DNA from 3 places in the Streptomyces sp. NPDC029216 genome. Region 3 is predicted to be linked to each of the others. Evidence: riboswitches for the same ligand, from Rfam matches in the RefSeq annotation. Region 3 holds a riboswitch; each other region holds the start of a gene.
The links. Region 3 has a riboswitch for thiamine pyrophosphate ahead of thiC (phosphomethylpyrimidine synthase ThiC). Riboswitches for the same ligand answer to the same signal wherever they lie in the genome.
Positions count from the first base shown of each region.

Region 1: it holds a riboswitch for thiamine pyrophosphate, as region 3 does, so the genes downstream of both, thiO (glycine oxidase ThiO) here and thiC (phosphomethylpyrimidine synthase ThiC) in region 3, are expected to answer to the same signal.
Region 2: it holds a riboswitch for thiamine pyrophosphate, as region 3 does, so the genes downstream of both, AB0F18_RS01850 (thiamine ABC transporter substrate-binding protein) here and thiC (phosphomethylpyrimidine synthase ThiC) in region 3, are expected to answer to the same signal.

Region 1 is NZ_JBEZWL010000009.1:35,932-43,133, forward strand. Features, by position in the region: gene AB0F18_RS05900 (deoxyribonuclease IV) at 26-886, opposite strand; gene pknB (Stk1 family PASTA domain-containing Ser/Thr kinase) at 893-2,806, opposite strand; gene AB0F18_RS05910 (thiazole synthase) at 3,046-3,840, opposite strand; gene thiS (sulfur carrier protein ThiS) at 3,846-4,046, opposite strand; gene thiO (glycine oxidase ThiO) at 4,043-5,227, opposite strand; TPP riboswitch at 5,225-5,337, opposite strand; gene AB0F18_RS05925 (FAD-dependent oxidoreductase) at 5,439-6,659, shown strand; gene AB0F18_RS05930 (Rv2175c family DNA-binding protein) at 6,788-7,153, shown strand.
Region 2 is NZ_JBEZWL010000003.1:18,815-26,016, forward strand. Features, by position in the region: gene AB0F18_RS01840 (ABC transporter ATP-binding protein) at 1-824, opposite strand, end outside; gene AB0F18_RS01845 (iron ABC transporter permease) at 824-2,440, opposite strand; gene AB0F18_RS01850 (thiamine ABC transporter substrate-binding protein) at 2,497-3,597, opposite strand; TPP riboswitch at 3,686-3,813, opposite strand; gene rlmN (23S rRNA (adenine(2503)-C(2))-methyltransferase RlmN) at 3,834-4,949, opposite strand; gene AB0F18_RS01860 (phosphatidate cytidylyltransferase) at 5,085-6,161, opposite strand; gene frr (ribosome recycling factor) at 6,161-6,718, opposite strand; gene pyrH (UMP kinase) at 6,812-7,202, opposite strand, start outside.
Region 3 is NZ_JBEZWL010000001.1:63,769-70,970, reverse strand. Features, by position in the region: gene AB0F18_RS00325 (glycosyltransferase) at 1-757, shown strand, start outside; gene AB0F18_RS00320 (aldo/keto reductase) at 829-1,878, opposite strand; gene thiC (phosphomethylpyrimidine synthase ThiC) at 1,998-3,785, opposite strand; TPP riboswitch at 3,780-3,924, opposite strand; gene AB0F18_RS00310 (YibE/F family protein) at 3,997-5,403, shown strand; gene AB0F18_RS00305 (SsgA family sporulation/cell division regulator) at 5,446-5,898, opposite strand; gene AB0F18_RS00300 (helix-turn-helix domain-containing protein) at 5,996-6,742, opposite strand; gene AB0F18_RS00295 (DUF5326 family protein) at 6,925-7,143, opposite strand.

The DNA.
Region 1 (7,202 bases), on a different contig from region 3:
ATTCCTTCAAGGATGTGGGGAACCGTCAGTGCAGCTCGCGCAGCTCCTTCAGCAGGGCCACGTCCGCCGCGTGACCCTCCTTGCCGCCCGGCGTCTCGATGATCAGCGGTACGCCGTCCATCTCGGGGTGGGAGAACAGCTCCGCGAAGGCGTCCCGGCCGATGTGGCCCTGCCCGATGTTGGCGTGCCGGTCCTTGTGGGCGCCGACGCCCTCCTTGGAGTCGTTGGCGTGGATCAGCTTGAGCCGGCCCGCGCCGACCGTGTCCACCAGCAGGTCCAGCGTCTGCTTGGTGCCGCCGGGCTCGGCCAGATCGTGGCCGGCCGCGAAGATGTGGCAGGTGTCCAGGCAGATGCCGAGCTTCTCGTGGTGGTCGAGGGCCTCGAAGTACGGGCCGAAGTCCCAGGTCCGTGAGCAGAGCGAGGAGCCCTGGCCGGCCGTGGACTCCAGCAGCAGGAACGGGTCGTCCTCGTGCGTCAGCTCGTCCAGCAGCGGCAGCATGTGCTCCCTGACCTGCGCGTACGCCTCCTCGCGCGGCCGGCCCCCGGTCGCCGAGCCGGTGTGCACGACGACCCCGAGCGCGCCGATCTCCCGGCCCCGGCGCAGCGAGTGGCGCAGGGAGTCCACCGACTTCTCCACCGTCGCCCCGGTGTGGGAGCCGAAGTTGATCAGGTACGGGGCGTGCACGTACACCGGGAGGGACTCCTCGGCGCACTGCGCGCGGAACAGCTCGTCCTGGGCCGGGTTCCCGGTCGGGGTGGCCCAGCCGCGCGGGTTGGCCACGAAGACCTGGACGGCCTCGGCACCCATCTCACGGGCGTAGGTCAGACCCACCGAGGCGAGCCCGCCGGCGACGGGCACGTGCCCGCCCACGGGATTGCGAAGCAACGGTGCTCAGAGCCCCTTGGTCTTGATGGTGATCGTGCTGCCCTCGGGGACGCTCTGGCCGGCGGGCACCGACTGGGTGTCCACCGTGCTGCTGAAGGACAGGAAGGGGCGCTCCACCTTCACCTTGAAGCCGAGGGCCTCCAGCGTCTTGCGGGCCACGTCCACGTCCTGTCCGGCCACGTTCGGTACCTGGACCGGGCGGGGGCCCTTGGAGAGGGTCAGCGTGACCGTGTCCCCGGCGGCCGCCTGGGCGCCGGCGCCGACCGACTGGGCCGCGACCGTACCGGCGGGCGCGGGGGAGTTGACCTGGTCCGGGGCGGTCGCGGCCTTCAGGCCGACGGCCTCCAGCGCGGCCCGTGCCTGCTCGGCGGGCTGGCCGGTGACGTTCGGTACCTGGACCGGGCGGCCCTTGCTGACCTGGAGGGCGACGGCGGTGTCGGGTGCCCGCTTCTGGCCGCCGGCCGGGTCGGTGCCGATCACCGAGCCCTGCGCCACGTCCTGGCTGAAGGCCTGGGTGACGATGCCGGGGGCCAGCCCGGCCTTGGTCAGCTCGGCCTTGGCCTCCTCCAGCGGGCGGCCCTTGAGGTCGGGCACGCTGACCAGCTCGGGGCCGCGGGAGACGGTGAGGGTCACCGCGCCGTTGCCGCGGATCTTCTTGCCGCCGACGGGGTCGGAGTTCATGACCGTGCCGCGGTCGAAGGCCTCGCTGAACTTCCGGTCGACCTTCTTGACGCCGAGGCCGGCGGCGGAGAGCTCCGCCCGGGCCTGCTCCTCCGTCTTGCCGAGGAGGTTGGGGACCTTGGTGAACTGCCCGGAGTTGATGTACCAGACGCCGGCGCCCAGGCCGAGGGCGAGCAGGATCCCGGCGATGACGAGGATCATGCCGCGGCGCTGCCGGCGGGGTGCGGGGGGCGGGGGTGTGTGCGGGCGTTCCAGACGGGAGGTGTGGTGCACCTCGTGCACCGGCTGCTCCTGCGCCTGCCCCGCCAGCGGGCGCGGGATCACGCTGGTGCGGTCCTCGGCGACGGAGCGCTCGGCGGCCCGCGCCTGCGGCGGTACGGCGTCCAGCTCGGCCTCACCGATCCGCGCCCGGGCCTCGCGGGCCAGGCCCAGCAGGGCGGCGGCGTCGGAGGGGCGCAGCTCGGGGGCGCGGGCGGTGGCGTGGGCGACGAGCTCGTCGAGGGCGGCGGGGAGCCCGGGGACGGCGGCCGACGGGGGCGGGACGTCCTCGTTGAGGTGCTGGAAGAGCACCTGGGCGGGGCTTCCGCCGGTGTGCGGCTTGGAGCCGGTGAGCATCTCGTACAGCACGACGCCGCAGGCGTAGACGTCCACGCGGGTGTCGTAGATCCCGTCCTCGATCTGCTCGGGGGCGAGGTAGGAGACGGTGCCGAGGATCGAGCCGGTGGTGTGGGTGGCGGCGTCCACGGAGCGGACCAGGCCGAAGTCGGCGACCTTGACGCGGCCGTCGTCGCCGATCAGGACGTTCTCGGGCTTGATGTCCCGGTGGACGAAGCCGGCGCGGTGCGCGGTGCCGAGGGCGGCGAGGACGGGTTCGAGGATGTCGAGCGCCGCCCGCGGCTGGAGCGCGCCGCGCTCGCGCAGGACGTCGCGCAGGGTGCAGCCGGAGACGTACTCCATGGCGAGGTACGTGTACGGCCCGTCGGTGCCCTGGTCGAAGACGGCGACCACATTGGGGTGCGCGAGGCGGGCCACGGACTTCGCCTCACGGATGAACCGGTCGACGAAGGCGGCGTCGGCGGCCAGGTCCGGATGCATGATCTTGAGCGCGAGGACCCGGTCGAGGCGGGTGTCGAGGGCCCGGTAGACCGTCGCCATGCCGCCTGCGGCGATGCGGGCGTCGACGCGGTAGCGGCCGTCGAGCAGGCGTCCGACGAGGGGGTCTTCCAGGGTCGTATCCACCCGGCGATTCTACGAGGGGCTGCGCCGGCGCCGGCCGGGGTGTCCACGTCTTGCAGCGCAGCCGTGACACGGGGCCCGGCATCGCCCCCGCGAGGGGCCGGGGGCCGGGCGGTGGCTGCCCACCCGCCTCACGGCGGGCTCCCCGCCCCTCCCCGACCCCGGTCAGCCGTTCCCGTCCGCCCCCGGGCCACCGCCGAACCCCCGACCCCGCCTCGCCGTCGGGGAAGCCGGGCGACCCCTCAGAACGCCGGCCGCTCCGGGTCCAAGGCGGCGCGGCCGTCCGCCGGGGAGGAGGCGTGGGCGAAGCGGCGTTGGGGGATGCGGCCCGCGCGGTGGGCCAGGCGGCCCGCCGAGACGGCGTCGCGCATGGCCGCCGCCATGAGGACCGGCTCCTGTGCGCGGGTCACCGCGGAGGCCAGCATGACCCCCGCGCACCCCAGCTCCATCGCGAGCGCGGCGTCCGACGCCGTCCCCGCCCCCGCGTCGAGGATCACCGGCACCCCGGCCCGCTCCACGATCAGCTCGAAGTTGTGCGGGTTGCGGATGCCCATCCCGGAGCCGATCGGCGAGCCCAGCGGCATGATCGCCGCACAGCCCACGTCCTCCAGCTTCCGGGCGAGGACCGGGTCGTCGTTGGTGTAGGGGAGGACCGTGAAGCCCTCGTCGACCAGCACCTCCGCCGCGTCCAGCAGCTCGACGCCGTCCGGCAGCAGCGTCCGCTCGTCCGCGACCACCTCCAGCTTGATCCAGTCCGTGCCCAGCGCCTCCCGTGCCAGCCGGGCCGTCAGTACGGCCTCGCCGGCCGTGAAGCAGCCCGCGGTGTTCGGCAGGACCGCGATGCCGAGCTTGGACAGGACCGACAGGACCGAGCCCTGCACCGTCGGGTCCAGGCGGCGCATCGCGACCGTGGTCAGTTCGGTGCCGGAGGCGATCAGGGCGCGTTCCAGGACGTCCAGGCTCGGGGCCCCGCCCGTGCCCATGATCAGGCGGGAGGAGAAGGTCCGGCCGCCCAGGGTGAACAGATCGTCGGCCATCGCGCTCAGCCTCCCTGGACCGCGGTGAGGATCTCCACCCGGTCGCCGTCGCCGACCGCGGTGTACGGCCACTGCCCGCGCGGGACGACCGTCTCGTTGAGGGCGGCGGCCACGCCGGAGGCGGCGGCGGTCAGGGTGGCGACCACGGCGTCGAGGGTGGTGCCGGCCGCGACCTCGCGCGGCTCGCCGTTGACGGAGATGGTCATGCGAGGGACTCCTGACGCGTGGAGGAGAAGCGGCGGGGGGTGAAGGGGCGGGCGATCTCCGGCACGGTGCCGGTGGTCAGCAGCTCCGCCATGACGTCGCCGGTGAGCGGGGTCAGCAGGACCCCGTTGCGGTAGTGGCCGGTGGCCAGGTGCAGGCCGGGCAGGTCGGTCGGGCCGAGGAGCGGCGCGTTGTCGGGGGAGCACGGGCGCAGCCCCGCCCGGGTCTCGACGAGCGGGAGCTCGGTGATGCCGGGGACCAGCTCGTGGGCGTCGCGCAGCAGCTCGTAGACCCCGCCGGCGGTGACGGTGGTGTCCCAGCCGAGCTCCTCGCTGGTGGCGCCGAGGACGAGCTCGCCGTTCTCGCGCGGCACCAGGTAGACGTGGCTGCCGCGCACCACGGCCCGTACCGTCCGCGACAGGAACGGCGCGTAGGCGGGCGGTACGGCGAGCCGCAGCACCTGCCCCTTCACCGGCCGTACGGGCGGCAGGACGTGTGCCGGTACGCCCTCCAGCCGGCCGCTGAGCGAGCCCGCGGCGAGGACCACCTGGTCGGCGCGCAGCTCCGTGCCGCCGTCGAGCAGTGCGCCCGAGGCCCGGTCGGCGGTGACGAGCAGCCGGCGGGCGCTCGCCCGGTGGATGGCCACGCCGGCCCGCTCGCAGGCGGCCAGCAGCGCGGCCGCGAGGCGGCGCGGGTCCACCTGGTGGTCCCCGTCGACGCGCAGCCCGCCGCGCACCCCCGGGGCGAGCATGGGTTCCAGGCGGCGGCACTCGCGGCCGGTGAGCCACTCGGACTCCAGGCCGCAGCGGCGCTGGAGGGCGTGGAGTTCCCGCAGGTGGAGGCGGTCGTCGGCGTCGAGGGCGACGGCCAGGGTGCCGCAGGCGCGGTAGCCGAGGTCCATACCCCCGCTGGCCTCGGTGAGCTCGGCGGCGAACTCCGGGTAGCGGGCGGCGGAGGCCACGTTGAGCCCCAGCAGGGTTTCCTCGCCGTAGTGCAGCTCGGTGACGGCGGCGAGCATGCCGGCCGCGACCCGGGCGGCGCCGCCGCCGGGGTCCGGATCGGCGAGCGCGGTGCGCAGCCCGCGCCGGGCCGCCCGCCAGGCGGTGACCAGGCCGATGATCCCGCCACCGATGACGAGGACGTCGTGGCCCCGGTGGTCGGATCCCTTGTCGGATGCGTGCATGGGCGTCCAGCCCCTCCCTTCGCCGGCATGACCCGGATCAGGTTCGTACGGTCGGAGGCCGGCCAGCCTCCCTCTCAGCCCGGTGCGCCCGGACTCCCGCGATAGGTACGGTGGCCAGCGTAACCCCGGGGAGGGTGCCGGGTAAGGCTGCCTCCCTGCGTCACCCCGACCCGCCTTTCCTGACGGGTCGTCAGCTGGCTAGGCTGGCCGCGTGAGTGAGCAGACGGAACAGACGAAGCCCGGTGTCGTGATCGTCGGCGCCGGAATGGCCGGGGTGCAGACCGCGGTGGCCCTGCGGGAACAGGGCTGGACCGGCCCCGTGACCCTGCTGGGCGCCGAACCCCACCAGCCCTACGACCGCCCCCCGCTGTCCAAGGCGGTGCTGCTCGGCAAGGCCGAGGACTCGGCCTTCGACGTGGACTTCGAGGGCCTGCGCATCACCCTGCGCCTGGGCACCGAGGTCACCGGGCTGCGCGCCGCCGACCGCGAGCTGGACACCGAAGCCGGCCCGGTCCCCTACGAGGTCCTCGTCCTGGCCACCGGGGCGACCCCGCTGACCCTGCCCGGCACCGGGGGCGTCCCCGGCGTCCACCTGCTGCGCACCCTCGACGACGCCGCCCGGCTGCGCCCGGTGCTGGCCGCCGCCCCCGAGATCGTCGTCGTCGGGGCCGGCTGGATCGGCGCCGAGTTCGCCACCGCCGCCCGCGAGGCCGGCTGCGCCGTCACCGTCGTCGAGGCGGCCGACCGGGTCCTCGCCGGGGCCCTGCCCGCGGAGGTCGCCGCCCCCATGGCCCGCTGGTACGCCGGAGCCGGGGCCACCCTGCTCACCGGTGCGAAGGTCGCCGGGATCGAGGAGGGCCGGGTGCTCCTCGCCGACGGCCGCGAGCTGCCCGCCGGGGCCGTCGTCGTCGGCATCGGCGCCCGCCCCGCCACCGACTGGCTCGACGGCAGCGGGATCGAGCGCGGCCCCGACGGCTCCGTCACCGCCGACGCCCACCTGCGCACCTCCCTGCCCGGGGTGTACGCCGTCGGCGACTGCTCCTCCTTCCCGTCCGCCCGCTACGGGGCCCGGCTGCTGGTCCACCACTGGGACAACGCCCTCCAGGGCCCCCGCGTGGTCGCGGCGAACATCGTCGCGGGCGAGGCCGTCCAGGCCTACGACCCCGTGCCGTACTTCTGGTCCGAGCAGTTCGGCCGCTTCGTCCAGTACGCGGGCCACCACGGCGGCGCCGACACCCTGCTGTGGCGCGGCGACCCCGACGGCGACGCCTGGTCGGTGTGCTGGCTGCGCGCGGGCGCCCTCGTCGCCGTCCTGGCCGTCGGCCGGCCCCGGGACCTGGCCCAGGGGCGCAAGCTGATCGAGTCGGGCGTCCCCGTCGACCCGGCCAAGGCCGCCGACGAGACCGTGCCGCTGAAGTCCGCCACCCTCTGACCGCCCCTCCGGCAGGGGCCCGTACCCGGACGCGGGCCCCGATCCGGGCGGATCCGCGTCTACGCGGACGGACTCGGACGGACGGGGCCAGGTACCGGCCGCCCCGCGGAGGTGGCAGGCTTGTGTCCGTGACCGAGATTGACGCAAAGATCGATGCCCTCGTCCCCTCCTGGCTGTACCTCCCCGACATCGCGGAGATGCTCGACATCGAGGTGACCCGGGTCCGCCAGATGGTCAAGGAAGGGCAGCTGATCGCCGTACGCCGGGGCGAGAACCGCGCCCTGCAGGTTCCGGCCCAGTTCATCGACGGCGACAAGGTCGTCAAGGGACTCGTCGGCCTGCTGACGGTGCTGCGCGACGACCGCTTCTCCGACGAGGAGATGCTGGAGTGGCTCTTCACCGAGGACCCCTCCCTGCCCGGAACCCCCGTGCAGGCGCTGCGCGAGAACCGCGGCACGGAGGTGAAGCGCCGCGCCCAGGCGCTCGCCCTCTGAGCGGCTGAACCACGGAAGCGGGCGGGCCGGGTAACCTCGGCCCGCCCGC
Region 2 (7,202 bases), on a different contig from region 3:
CCGGCCGGGCGGACCAGCAGCCGCTGCTCCCCCTCGGGGGAGCCGGCCGGTACGGGGAGCTTCCCCCACGGGGTGGCGGCCGCGTCCCCCGACACCGTCGCCGGGACCACGTTCTCGAAGCCGAGGAACCGCGCCACGAACTCCGAGGCCGGCCGCTGCCACACCTCCAGCGGGGTGCCCGCCTGCGCGATCCGCCCGTCCCGCATCACCACCACCCGGTCGGCCAGGGCGAAGGCCTCGCCCTGGTCGTGGGTGACGGCCAGCACGGTGGTGCCCAGCCGGGAGAACAGCCCCTGTAGCTCGACCACCAGCCGCTCGCGCAGCCCCCGGTCCAGCTGGCCGAGGGGCTCGTCCAGCATCAGCAGCCGCGGCGAGGGGGCCAGCGCCCGGGCCAGGGCGACCCGCTGCTGCTCACCGCCGGACAGCGAGGCCACCGCCCGGCCCTGGGCCCCCGGGAGCCCGACCAGTTCCAGCAGGCCCGCGACCCGCTCCGCGTACCCGGCCTTCGCGGAGCCCCGTACGCGCAGGCCGAAGCCGACGTTCCCGCCGACGTCCCGGTGCGGGAACAGCTGGTGGTCCTGGAACATCAGGCCCACCCCGCGCCGGTGCACCGGCACCCCGGCCTGGTCGGCGCCCCCCAGCAGCACCCGCCCGGCGGAGGGCGGCTGCAGTCCGGCCACCACCCGCAGCAGGGTGGACTTGCCGCTGCCGCTCGGCCCCAGCACGCAGACGGTCTCGTGCTCGGCGACCTCCAGGTCCACCGCGTCCACGACCGCCCGGTCGCCGAAGCGGACCGTCACCCCTTCGAGCCGGAGCAGGGTCATCAGAACTCTCCCGAGGTCTTGTCGGGTCGCAGTCGCTCCAGCACCAGCAGGGACACCGCGCACACCAGCATCAGAATCGTGCTCAGGGCCATGGCCTGCCCGTAGTTCATCTCACCGGCCCGCCCCAGCAGCCGGGCCACGGCCACCGGCAGCGTCGGACGGTCCGGCCGGGCGATGAACACCGTCGCGCCGAACTCGCCCAGCGAGACCGCGAAGGCGAAGCCCGCCGCGATCAGCACCGCCCGCCGCACCAGCGGCAGGTCCACCTCCCGCCAGACCCGCAGCGGCGAGGCCCCCAGCACGGCCGCGGCCTCCCGCAGCCGCCCGTCCACCGCCCGCAGCACCGGCAGCATCGTCCGGACCACGAACGGCACCCCGACCAGCGCCTGCGCCAGAGGCACCAGGATCCAGGATGTCCGCAGGTCCAGCGGCGGCTCGTCCAGGGTGATCAGGAACCCGAAGCCCACCGTCACGGCGGACACCCCCAGCGGCAGCATCAGCAGCGCGTCGAAGCCGCGGACGAAGCGGCCCGCCCGCCGGGCCAGCGCCGCGGCCGCGAGACCGCCGACGGCCAGGGCGATGGCGGTGGCGGCGAGCGCGTACTGCAGGGAGTTCCAGATGGCCTCCAGCGGCGGCACCAGAAACGTTCCGCCTCCGGAACCCGCCTCCTGGAGGGCCCGGTAGAACCCGAACCCGTACCCGCCTGGCGCATCCAGGGACCGCTCCACCAGCACCGCCAGCGGGGCCACGATCAGCAGCGCCACGGTCAGCAGCACCCCGCCCAGCAGCCCGCGCTGCGCCCAGCCGCGCGGCGGGTGCGCGGTGCGCGCGGGGTCGACGAGCCGCAGCGCGGTCTCCCTGAGGCGCACGGTCCGGGCGTGCACGCCGAGGATCACCCCGACGGCAGCGAACTGGACCAGCGTCAGCACCGCGGCCGTCGGCAGGTCCAGCAGCTGCGCCGTCTGCCGGTAGACCTCGACCTCCAGCGTGGCGTACGAGGGCCCGCCCAGGATCTGTACGACGCCGAAGGAGCTGAAGGTGAACAGGAACACCATCAGCGCGGCGGCGGCCACCGCCGGGGCGAGCGCGGGCAGGGTCACCCGCCGCCAGGCCGCGAACCGCCCGGCCCCCAGTACCCGGGCGGCCTCCTCCTGGCGCGGGTCCAGCTGGGCCCACAGCCCGCCGACCGTCCGTACGACGACGGCGTAGTTGAAGAAGACGTGGGCGAGCAGGATCGCCCACACGGTGGTGTCCAGCCGCACGCCCCACAGCTCGTCCAGCAGCCCGCCGCGCCCGACCAGTGCCAGGAAGGCCGTGCCGACGACCACGGTCGGCAGCACGAAGGGGACGGTGACCAGCGCGCGCAGCAGCTGCTTGCCGGGGAAGGAGAAGCGCGCGAAGACGTACGCGCCGGGGAGCGCGACGAGCAGGGTGAGCGCGGTCGAGGCGAGCGCCTGCCAGGTGGTGAACCACAGCACCCCGGCGATGTCGGGCTGGGTGAGGACCTCGCCGATCCGGCCGAACCGCCAGCCCTCGTCCGTCCTGAACCCGCGGCCGACGATCGCGGTGACGGGATAGGCGAAGAACAGCCCGAAGAAGGCGAGCGGCACGGCCATCAGAGCCAGTCTGACGGCGGTGGCACGCCCGCCTTCCTTCGGGGAGCCGTCGCGAACTACTTCACGACGATCGAGGACCATGCCTTGACCCACTGGTCACGGTTCTTCGCGATGGTCTCGGGGGCCACGTTCTCGGGCTTGTCGACCACCACGCCGTGCTTCGTGAACACCTCCGGCAGCTTCGCGTCCTTGACCACCGGGTTCACGAACATCTGGAGCGGCATGTCCTCCTGGAACTTCTTGCCGATCAGGAAGTCGATGAGGGCCTTGCCGCCCTCCTCGTTCTTCGCGCCCTTCAGCAGACCGGCGAACTCGACCTGGCGGAAGCAGGTGCCGGTGGCCACGCCCGTGGGGGCCTCGGCCGGCTGGGGCTCGCCGTAGAGGACCTCGACCGGCGGGCTGGAGGCGTAGGAGACGACCAGCGGGCGGTCGCCCTTGGCCTTCTTGCCGCCCGCGGAGCCGGAGAAGCGCTCGTTGTAGGCCTGCTCCCAGCCGTCGACGACCTCGACGCCGTTGGCCTTGAGCTTGGTCCAGTAGTCCTTCCAGCCGTCCTCGCCGTACTTGCCGACGGAGGCGAGGAGGAAGCCGAGGCCGGGCGAGGAGGTGGCGGCGTTCTCGGTGACCAGCAGGTCCTTGTACTCCGGCTTGACCAGGTCGTCCAGCGTCTGCGGCGGGGCGATCTTCTTGTCGGCGAAGTAGGCCTTGTCGTAGTTGACGCAGATGTCGCCGGAGTCGACCGGGGTGACCCGGTGCTGCTTGTCGAGGACGTACTCGGGCTTGACGTCCGCCAGGCCCTTGGCCTCGTACGGGGTGAAGATCCCGTTGTCGAGGGCGCGGGAGAGGAGCGTGTTGTCGACGCCGAAGAAGACGTCGCCGCGCGGGGAGCCCTTGGTGAGGATCTCCTGGTTGAGCGCGGCGCCGGCGTCCCCGGACTTCAGCACCTTGACGGTGTAGCCGCTCTGCTGCTCGAACTCCTTGAGGACCGATTCGGTCACGTTGAAGGAGTCGTGGGAGACCAGCGTGATGGTCTTGGACTTCGGGGAGCCGCTCGCGGCGGCCCCGTCCTTGTCCTTGGTAGCGCCGCCGCACGCGGCGAGCGTGCTGACGCCGAGGGCCGCGGCCAGCGCCGCACCCGCGATCTTCTTGGTGGTGCTCACGGTTCATTCCTCCTGGGTTGACCAGGAGAAGACGCGGCCCTGCCCGGCCGCTCTGGTGGAGCGGGGCGCCCGGGCAGGGCGCAACAGCTTGAGGTGGTGACCGAACTTCCTACCCAGAATGACCTGGGCGAGGTTCAGAGGGTCTGCGGCCACGGTGCTCGATCTGAAAACGTGTTGCCGCACTCTCAGCGCTGTGGCGCTCCCCTGTCGGAATATGCAGATGTACGCGGGCCAGCCTACCGCTCGCTCGCGGCGAGCTGTCCGCACGCACCGTCGATCTCCTGACCGCGGGTGTCCCGCACGGTCACGGGCACGCCGTGCCGGGCGATGGCCTCGACGAAGGCCTTCTCGTCCTCGGGGCGCGAGGCGGTCCACTTCGAGCCCGGGGTCGGGTTCAGCGGGATCAGGTTGACGTGCACGCGCTTGCCCTTGAGCAGGCGGCCGAGCAGGTCGCCGCGCCAGGCCTGGTCGTTGATGTCGCGGATCAGGGCGTACTCGATGGAGATGCGGCGGCCGGACTTCTCGGCGTACTCCCAGGCCGCGTCGAGGACCTCGCGGACCTTCCAGCGGGTGTTCACGGGGACGAGGGTGTCGCGCAGCTCGTCGTCCGGGGCGTGCAGGGAGACGGCGAGGCGGCACTTGAAGCCCTCGTCGGCGAACCGCAGCATGGCCGGGACCAGGCCGACGGTGGAGACGGTGATGCCGCGCTGCGACAGGCCCAGGCCGTCGGGCTCCGGGTCGGTGAGGCGGCGGATGGCGCCGACGACGCGGTTGTAGTTGGCGAGCGGCTCGCCCATGCCCATGAAGACGATGTTGGACAGGCGGGCGGGGCCGCCGGGGACCTCCCCGTCGCGCAGCGCGCGCATGCCGTCGACGATCTGGTGCACGATCTCGGCGGTGGAGAGGTTGCGGTCGAGGCCGGCCTGGCCGGTGGCGCAGAACGGGCAGTTCATACCGCAGCCGGCCTGCGAGGAGATGCACATGGTGACCCGGTCGGGGTAGCGCATCAGCACGGACTCGACGAGCGTGCCGTCGTGCAGCTTCCACAGGGTCTTGCGGGTGGTGTCGTCGTCGCAGCTGATGTGCCGGACCACGTTCATGAGCTCCGGCAGCAGCTCCTGCTGGAGCTTCTCGCGCGAGGCGGCCGGGATGTCGGTCCACTCGGCCGGGTCGTGCGCGTAGCGGGCGAAGTAGTGCTGGGAGAGCTGCTTGGCCCGGAACGGCTTCTCGCCGATCGCGGCCACCGCCTCGCGGCGCTCGGCCGGGGTGAGGTCGGCGAGGTGCCGGGGCGGCTTCTTGGCCCCGCGCGGCGCGACGAAAGTGAGCTCACCCGGAGCGGGACGGGGGGCCATGCGGTACTCCTCGGTACGACGGGGTGGGGGTCACCCCGCGCGTGCAGGGCCGGTCCGCGGCGGCTCGGCCGCTGGACGGAAAGAGCGCGCCGCGTGAACACGGCGCGCCCTCCAGGATAACCCGGCCCGGACCCGTCAGCCGGTGCCGACGAAGGCCGCCAGCAGCAGCCAGACGACCGGGGCCGTCGGCAGCAGGGAGTCGAGGCGGTCCATGATGCCCCCGTGGCCCGGGAGCAGCGTACCCATGTCCTTGATGCCCAGGTCACGCTTGATCATCGACTCGCCGAGGTCGCCCAGGGTCGCGCTGACGGCGACGGCCAGGCCCAGCAGCAGGCCCTGCCACCAGGAGCCCCCGTCGATCAGGAACTCCATGCACAGCGCGCCGGCCGCCATTGCGAAGGCCACCGCTCCGAAGAGTCCCTCGCGGGTCTTCCCGGGGCTGATGCGGGGGGCGAGCTTGGTCTTGCCGAAGCGCCAGCCCACGGCGTAGGCCCCGGTGTCGCTGACGACGGTCAGCAGCAGGAAGGTCACCACCCGCTGCGGGCCGTCCTCGGCCGTGAGGAGCATCGCGACGAAGGTGGCCAGGAAGGGCACGTAGAACGCCGCGAAGACGCCCGCGGTGACGTCCTTGAGGTAGTCCTCGGGCGGTTCCGTCATCCGCCAGACGAGCACCGCCAGCGCGGTCAGCGCCATGGCGATCCAGGCGCCCTCGGCCCCGCGGACGTAGCCCGCGATGACCATCGCCGCGCCGCCGACCGCGAGCGGTACCAGCGGCGCCTTGATGCCCTTCTTCTCCTGGAGCCGGGAGGTGAGCTCCCACAGGCCGACGACGACCGCGACGACGATCACGCCGACGAAGACGGCCTTGACGATGAACAGCGAAGCGAAGATCACCGCGCCGAGGCCGACGCCGACCCCTATGGCGGCACGCAGATCCCGCCCCGCGCGCTTCTTCTGCGGCGGGGGCGAGGCGTCCTGCGGAGCCTGCGAGGGCGGGGGCGGGGGGCTGGGCATGGGCTCCTGCAACGGCATCTCGGTACGGAGCGGGGGGCCGCCGGCGAAGGCGGCCCCCCGATCGCGTGCTTCCCGGTCGTCGAACGCACGGCCGGCGGCATCGGGCACGATGGACATGGGCGCGGTCTGCGGGCCCACGAGCGCATCGTATGCGGGACCCGCCGGTACCGGCTCAGCGGCCCAGGGAGAGTCGTTCATCAGACCTCGAGGAGCTCGGCTTCCTTGTGCTTGAGCAGCTCGTCCACCTGCGCGACGTACTTCGCGGTGGTGTCGTCGAGCTCCTTCTCGGCGCGGCGCACCTCGTCCTCGCCGGCCTCCTTGTCCTTGACCAGCTTGTCGAGGGCGTCCTTGGCCTTGCGGCGCACGGAGCGGATGGAGACGCGGGAGTCCTCGGCCTTGGTCTTGGCGACCTTGATGAACTCCTTGCGGCGGTCCTGCGTCAGCTCGGGGAAGGTCACCCGGATGATATTGCCGTCGTTGCTGGGGTTGACGCCCAGGTCGGAGTCGCGGATCGCCTGCTCGATGTTGCGCAGGGCGCTCTTGTCGAACGGGGTCACGATCGCCATGCGCGGCTCGGGCACCGAGAAGGAGGCGAGCTGGTTGATGGGCGTGATGGCACCGTAGTAGTCCGCCACGATCTTGTTGAACATCGCCGGGTGCGCACGGCCCGTGCGAATCGCGGCGAAGTCTTCCTTGGCGACGACGACGGCCTTCTCCATCTTCTCCTCGGCCTCGAGGAGGATTTCTTCGATCACCACGTGCTCCTGCATGTCTTGAATGGATGGTTCAGGCGGGCGGGGCGGTGCGGGCCGCCCGGACCGGGCCCCGGAGGGCCCGGTGCGACGGGCTCAGACCCGGGTGCCCTGGTCGCTCACGAGCGTGCCGATCTTCTCACCCTTGACGGCACGGGCGATATTGCCTTCGGCGAGCAGTTCGAAGACCAGGATCGGGAGCGTGTTGTCGCGGCACAGCGTGATGGCCGTGGCGTCGGCGACCTTGAGGTCCCGGGACAGCACCTCGTTGTACTCCAGCGCGTCGAACTTCACCGCGTCCGGGTTGGTCTTCGGGTCGGAGTCGTAGACCCCGTCGACGCCGTTCTTGCCCATGAGGAGGGCCTCGGCGTCGATCTCCAGGGCGCGCTGGGCGGCCGTGGTGTCGGTGGAGAAGTACGGCATGCCCATACCGGCGCCGAAGATGACGACGCGGCCCTTCTCCAGGTGCCGGACGGCGCGCAGCGGG
Region 3 (7,202 bases):
CCACTACCGGTCGGCGCTCGTCGCCACCCGGCTGCCCTGGCGGTACGTCGGCGTGCTCCACGAGTACATCGACTGCGGCGCCCAGTACAGCCTCGGGCTGCTCGAAGGAGCCAACATCCTCAGCATCGGAGGCGGAGCCCGCCTCCGGGAGGGCGGCCAGCGGCAGAAGTACCTGCGCGACGCGGCAGTCCTCGAACAGGGGCTCATCAAGGAACCCGAGAACTCCCGCTACATGTTCTACCTCGGCCAGAGCTGGCGTGACGCGGGAGAGCCGGAGAAGTCCCTCGCCGCCTACGACCGCCGGGCGGGCATGGTCGGCTTCTACGAGGAGACATACCTGGCCCAGGTCTACGCCGCACGGGCCGCCGCGACCCTGGGCCGGCCGGCGGCCGAGGTGATGAACCGCTACCTCCGCGCGTACGAGAGCCGGCCCTCACGCGCCGAGGCGATCGGGGACCTCGCCGGCATCTGCCGGGTGGAGCGGCGCTGGCCGCTGGCCTACATGTTCGCCAAGACGGCAGCCGGCATCCCCTACCCCGAGGACATCCTGTTCGTGGAGTACGCCTGGCACGAGTGGCGGGCCCTCGACGAGCTCGCCATCGCCGCCTACTGGATCGGCGAGTACCGGGAGTCCCTGGAGTGCTGTGAGCGTCTGCTGAGTGAGGGCAAATTGCCCGACGAACACCGCGAGCGCGTCTCCGGGAACCTGGATTTCGCGCGGAGCAAGCTGGGCTCGCGGGACCTGGTGAGGACCTGACCACCCACCGTCCGATGTTTCACGTGAAACACCCCCGGCGTTTCACGTGAAACATCCCGCCCGACGCCGACCTAGCCCGCGGCCCGTTCTCCGAGCGGGCGCCGCCGCTGGGTGGCGTCCGTGAGGGCCGGCGGGAGCCAGACACCGTCCGGGTGGTAGAGATTCGTACCCGGCGGCACGACCGCGTCGATCCGGTCGAGCGCCTCGTCGTCGAGGACCAGCCCGGCCCCCTTCACCAGCGATTCGAACTGCTCCATGGTGCGCGGGCCGATGATCACCGAGGTGACCGCCGGATGCGCGACGGGGAACGCCACGGCCAGCTCCGGCAGGGTGCAGCCGAGATCGTCGGCGATCTCGACGAGCTTCTCCACCGCCTCCAGCTTGGCCACGTTGCCCGGGATGGCCGGGTCGAAGCGGGCCGGGGTCAGCTTGGCCCGCCCCGAGGTCAGGTCGACCGGCCCGCCGAGCCGGTACTTCCCGCTCAGGAAGCCCGAGGCCAGGGGGCTCCAGGTCAGCACGCCCATCCCGTACCGCCGGGCGACCGGCAGTACGTCGGCCTCGATGCCGCGCGCGAGGATCGAGTACGGCGGCTGCTCGGTCCGGAACCGGGGGAGAGCCCGGCGCTCGGCGACGTGGTGGGCCTCGGCCAGTTCCTCGGCGGGGAAGGTCGAGCACCCGAAGGCGCGGATCTTTCCGGCGCGGACGAGGTCGCCGAGGACGGACAGCGTCTCCTCGACATCGGTCGAATGGTCGGGCCGGTGCACCTGGTAGAGGTCGATCCAGTCCGTGTCCAGCCGGCGCAGGCTGTCCTCGACGGCGCGGACGATCCAACGCCGCGAGTTCCCGCTGCGGTTGCGGCCCTCCCCCATCTGGAAGTGGACCTTGGTGGCGAGCACGACGTCGTCACGCCGCCCCTTGAGCGCCTTGCCGACGATCACCTCGGACTCGCCCGCGGAGTACATGTCCGCGGTGTCCACGAAGTTGATGCCCTGATCGAGCGCGGCGTGGATGATCCGCGCGCAGTCCTCGTGGTCCGGGTTACCCACCGCCCCGAACATCATCGTGCCGAGGCAGTGGGCACTCACCTCTATGCCGGTCCCGCCCAAATTCCGGTATCGCATGGTCATGCGGCCGCACTCTAGGAGCTGGAGTGCACTTCAACGCAAGACCTTTCCGGCAGCCCGTCAGGACCGGCCCGCGACTCCCCCCATGAGGTCTCGGGCCGGTCCCTCCGGCCGGCTCAGTCCGCCAGCGGCAGGTAGACGCGGTTCCCGGACGCGGCGAACTCGGCGGACTTCTCCGCCATGCCCGCCTCGATCTCCTCGGCCTTCAGGTCGCCGCCGTGCTCACGGCGGATGTCCTGGGAGATCTTCATCGAGCAGAACTTCGGACCGCACATGGAGCAGAAGTGGGCGGTCTTGGCCGGCTCGGCCGGGAGCGTCTCGTCGTGGAACTCACGGGCCGTGTCCGGGTCGAGGGCCAGGTTGAACTGGTCCTCCCAGCGGAACTCGAACCGCGCGTCCGACAGGGCGTCGTCCCACTCCTGGGCGCCCGGGTGGCCCTTCGCCAGGTCCGCCGCGTGGGCAGCGATCTTGTACGTGATGACGCCGGTCTTCACGTCGTCCCGGTTGGGCAGGCCCAGGTGCTCCTTGGGCGTCACGTAGCAGAGCATCGCGGTGCCCCACCAGGCGATCATCGCGGCGCCGATGCCGGAGGTGATGTGGTCGTACGCGGGAGCGACGTCCGTGGTCAGCGGGCCGAGCGTGTAGAACGGCGCCTCCTCGCAGATCTCCTGCTGGAGGTCGATGTTCTCCTTGATCTTGTGCATCGGGACGTGGCCCGGGCCCTCGATCATCGTCTGCACGTTGTGCCGCTTGGCGATCGTGTTGAGCTCGCCCAGCGTCTTCAGCTCCGCGAACTGCGCCGCGTCGTTGGCGTCGGCGATGGAGCCGGGGCGCAGGCCGTCACCCAGCGAGTAGGTGACGTCGTACGCCGCGAGGATCTCGCAGAGCTCCTCGAAGTTCGTGTAGAGGAAGTTCTCCTTGTGGTGCGCCAGGCACCACGCGGCCATGATCGAGCCGCCGCGCGAGACGATGCCGGTCTTGCGGCGGGCCGTCAGCGGCACGTACGGGAGCAGCACGCCGGCGTGGACCGTCATGTAGTCGACGCCCTGCTCGGCCTGCTCGATGACGGTGTCCTTGTAGATCTCCCAGGTCAGGTCCTCGGCACGGCCGTCGACCTTCTCCAGCGCCTGGTAGAGCGGCACGGTGCCGATCGGTACGGGGGAGTTGCGCAGGACCCACTCACGCGTGGTGTGGATGTTGCGGCCGGTCGAGAGGTCCATGACCGTGTCGGCGCCCCACTTGGTGGCCCAGGTCATCTTGTCGACCTCCTCCTCGATGGAGGAGGTGACGGCCGAGTTGCCGATGTTGGCGTTGACCTTCACCAGGAACCTCTTGCCGATGATCATCGGCTCGATCTCCGGGTGGTTCACGTTGGCCGGAAGCACCGCGCGGCCCGCGGCGATCTCCTCGCGGACGACCTCGGGGGAGACGTTCTCGCGGATCGCGACGTACTCCATCTCCGGGGTGATCTCGCCCCGGCGGGCGTACGCGAGCTGCGTGACGGCCTGGCCGCCACGGCCCCGGCGCGGCAGGCGCGGGCGGCCGGGGAAGACCGCGTCGAGGTTCTTGAGGCCGCCGCGGGGCGAGGTGTGCTTGATGCCGTCGTCCTCGGGGCGGACGGGGCGACCCGCGTACTCCTCGGTGTCACCGCGGCCGATGATCCAGTTCTCGCGCAGCGGCGGCAGGCCGCGGCGTACGTCGGTCTCGATCTGCGGGTCGGTGTACGGACCGGACGTGTCGTAGAGCGTGACGTCCTTGCCGTTGGTGAGGTGGACCTGGCGGACCGGCACCCGGATGTCCGGGCGGGAACCCGCCAGGTATCCCTTGTGCCAGCCGGGCTGGCGCTCGGTCTGGCCGTCGGCGTTCTGGCCGGCGGCAGGCGTGCGTGCGTCCTGAATGGTCATGAGACCTGATCTCCCTACGCCGGCATTACCCGGTAACAGGTTCGGCGGTCGACGCAGCCTCCTCCCGTACGCAATCTCCTGCGCGTACGGTGATCAGCGCCCTCTCAGCCCGGTGCTCCGAGCTCCCGCGTTGTGCAAAGTAGCCCCCACGCTAGCGTCATCTGTGGCGTGCTGAATAGTGGGCCCCCTCATCTGTTGCGATGATCTGCCGGTGACGACCTCGCCGCAGCCCCCCAACGAGCCCACAGAGCCCTTCGGCCACACCGGTCACGATCACGCGGCCCACGGGCACGCGGCCGGCGTTCCACAGGGTCCCTCCCACAGCCACGGGCATGGCCACGGCCATGGGCACGGCCACGGGCCGGCGGCCCCGGTCTCCAAGCACCTGCGCAAGGTGATTTCCGCCGTCCTGATCCCCTTCGCCGTCGCCGTGTTCGTCGGCCTGGTGGTGCTGTGGCCCGGCGGCGCCCCGGCGCACGAGCGCACCGGGGTGGGCTTCGACCGCCAGACCCAGCAGGGCCGGGTCGTCGCCCTCTCGGAGGTCGACTGCAAGGCGGTGAACGCCGCCCAGGCACCGCCGACCGGCGGCACCTCCACCCCCGAGGGGCGCGAGGCGCGGCCGGGGCAGACCGGCGCGTGCAAGAGGGCCACCGTCGAGGTCACCACCGGGCCGGAGAAGGGCCGCGTCTTCTTCGAGATCGTCCAGCCGGGTGCGCCACGGCAGCTGGAGAGGGACCAGGAGGTGGTGGTCGCCTTCGCGCCGGACGCTCCGCGCGACCTCCAGTACTCCGTGATCGACCTGAACCGGAAGTTCCCGGTGGCCCTGCTCGCGGGGATCTTCGCGGTCGCGGTGGTGGTCGTCGGCCGGATGCGCGGGCTGTTCGCGCTCATCGCCCTCGTGGTCAGCTTCGGGGTGCTGACCCTCTTCATCCTCCCGGCGATCCTGCAGGGTTCGAATCCCCTGGTCGTCGCGGTCGTCGGGGCCAGCGCGATCATGCTGATCGCGCTCTACATGTGCCACGGACTGACCGCGCGCACCTCGGTCGCCGTGCTCGGCACCCTGGTCTCGCTGCTGCTGATCGGCCTGCTGGGCTCACTGTTCATCGGCTGGGCCTTCCTGAGCGGGAACACAGACGACAACACCGGCCTGATCCACGGGCTCTACCCGGACATCGACATGAGCGGTTTGCTGCTCGCAGGCGTGATCATCGGATCGCTCGGCGTACTCGACGACGTGACCGTCACTCAGACCTCGGCCGTCTGGGAACTCCACCAGGCCGACCCCGACATGGGCCCGCGCGCCCTGTACCGGGCCGCCATCCGGATCGGACGCGACCACATCGCGTCCGTCGTCAACACGCTCGTACTGGCCTACGCGGGCGCGGCTTTGCCCCTGCTCCTCCTGTTCTCCATCGCGAACAGCAGTATGGGGACCGTGGCCAACAGCGAGCTGGTGGCGGAGGAGATCGTACGGACCCTCGTGGGCTCGATCGGACTCGTGGCCTCGGTGCCCGTGACCACGGCGCTGGCCGCTCTGGTGGTCTCCGCGGACCGGCCCGGCCCCGCCGCCGCCGCGGCGCCGGCCCGCGGCGGCCGGGGCCGGCGGCGCAAGCGCTGACGGGGCGGGGCGGGGCAAGGAGGGGCTCCGGATCGGAGCCGCTCAGCCCGCGTTCTGCTCGTTCTGCTGCTGCGCCTCGGCGAGGATCCTGCCGAGCTCCTCGTCGAGGGTCTCCTCGAAGTCGCCGAGGCTGCGCTCCTGACCGAGCGGAACGAGCCGGTCGGTCCGGTCGAGGAACGCGACGAGCGGGGCCGCGCCGGCCCGGAAGAGGGCCCGGTCGCCGCCGACCTGGAGGCGGATGTGGACGTCGGAGAGCTCTCCCGGCTCGGTCGGGGCGATGTGCACATCGCCGTCGCCGCACGGCCTGTTGATGCCGTCGAGGAGCAGCTCCCGGCCGAACGCCCAGGTCACCGGGGCGTCTCCGGGAAGGTGGAAGGTCAGGCGTACGGCATAGGGGTCACGGGCGTCGTACCGGAGTTCCACCGGGATCCGGAACGCGAGCTCCTCGGAAACGAGGAAGCTCATCATGACCTCTGCCTGTACCGACTCGCGCATTGCCTACCCCGCTGTAGTGGAAGTGGCCAGGAATGATCCCCCAGGGCCCTCTTGACAAGGGTGGTGGAAGCGCAAGCAGATCACAAGGAGTGAGTTTTCAGATACTGATAGAGAAGGAGAGGGTGCTCAACAGCGCGCCTACTTCACTCCGTAGTCGATCGACTACACACAGCAAGCGAGATTCCTGGTGCACAGGTAGAGAAATGGCCATCGTCGCGGCGGTGTCGCCGGCGGTGATCGGGATGGCCGCGCACACCGTGCCCAGGGCGTACTCCTGACGTTCGATCACCGGCTGCATCCGCTCCAGGGCGCCGATCCGCTCTTCCAGGGCGTGCATGTCCCGCACCGTGTAGGGCGTGATGCTCTCGACCGGGTGGCGGTCGTAGTGGTCCCTGCGCGTCTTCTCGTCCAACTGCCCCAGCAGGCACTGGCCGATGGCGTGCGCGTGGGCGGTGGCGCGGAAGTCGGCCCATTCCTCGCAGGCGGGGTTCGCCGGGGTGTCCGAGACACCCACGACCTCGATCTCACCCTCGCGGTAGACCGCGAAGTAGACGGGGGCCCCGACCACGTCGCGGAAGTGCGCGAGCGAGTCGAGGATCATGCTGCGACGTTTCTGCTGAAGTCCCCCGTGCCCCAACCGGGCGGCGGCGTCGCCGAGGAGGAACACCCCGCCCTCCCGGCGCAGATAGCCCTCGTGCGTCAGGGTGCGCAGCAGGTGGTACGCGGTGGGGAGCGGGAGCCCGGCCTCGCGCGCCAGCTGTTTCGCCGGGGCTCCCCCACTATGGGAGGCCGCCGCTTCCAGCAGCCTGAGAGCCCTCTGCACCGATCCGATCAGCGTCGGCACACCGGCATTGTGGACCGGAGACAAAGCTCACCCCCCAGGCGTGGCGGCGGGCCCGGGGGCCCGCCGGCGCCCAGGGAACGGCACGGATTGCCAGCCTATCCACCGATTGCCGCAGGGTGAGGGGTTTGGGGGGCCATGTTCGCCCGCCTGGCGCAATGTCCGTGCCCCTCGGGCGCGGCGGCCTACCAGCCGTCGGTGGAGCTCTTCGCGCCGTTGCCCGTGAACTTCTTGACCACGAAGACCAGGCCGCCGACGAGGGCCGCGAACAGCAGCACCTTGAAGGCGAAACCGATCAGCGTGCCGATGATCGTGGTGATGATGCCGCCGAAGACGAAGAGTGCCAGCAGCGGAACGGCGACCCACTTGACCCACCACGGCGTGCCCGCGAACATCGCTCGGATCCCGTCCATGTCCCTACCTCTTCCTCGTCCGCGCCCGTTTCCCCGGCGTCTTCCTTGGT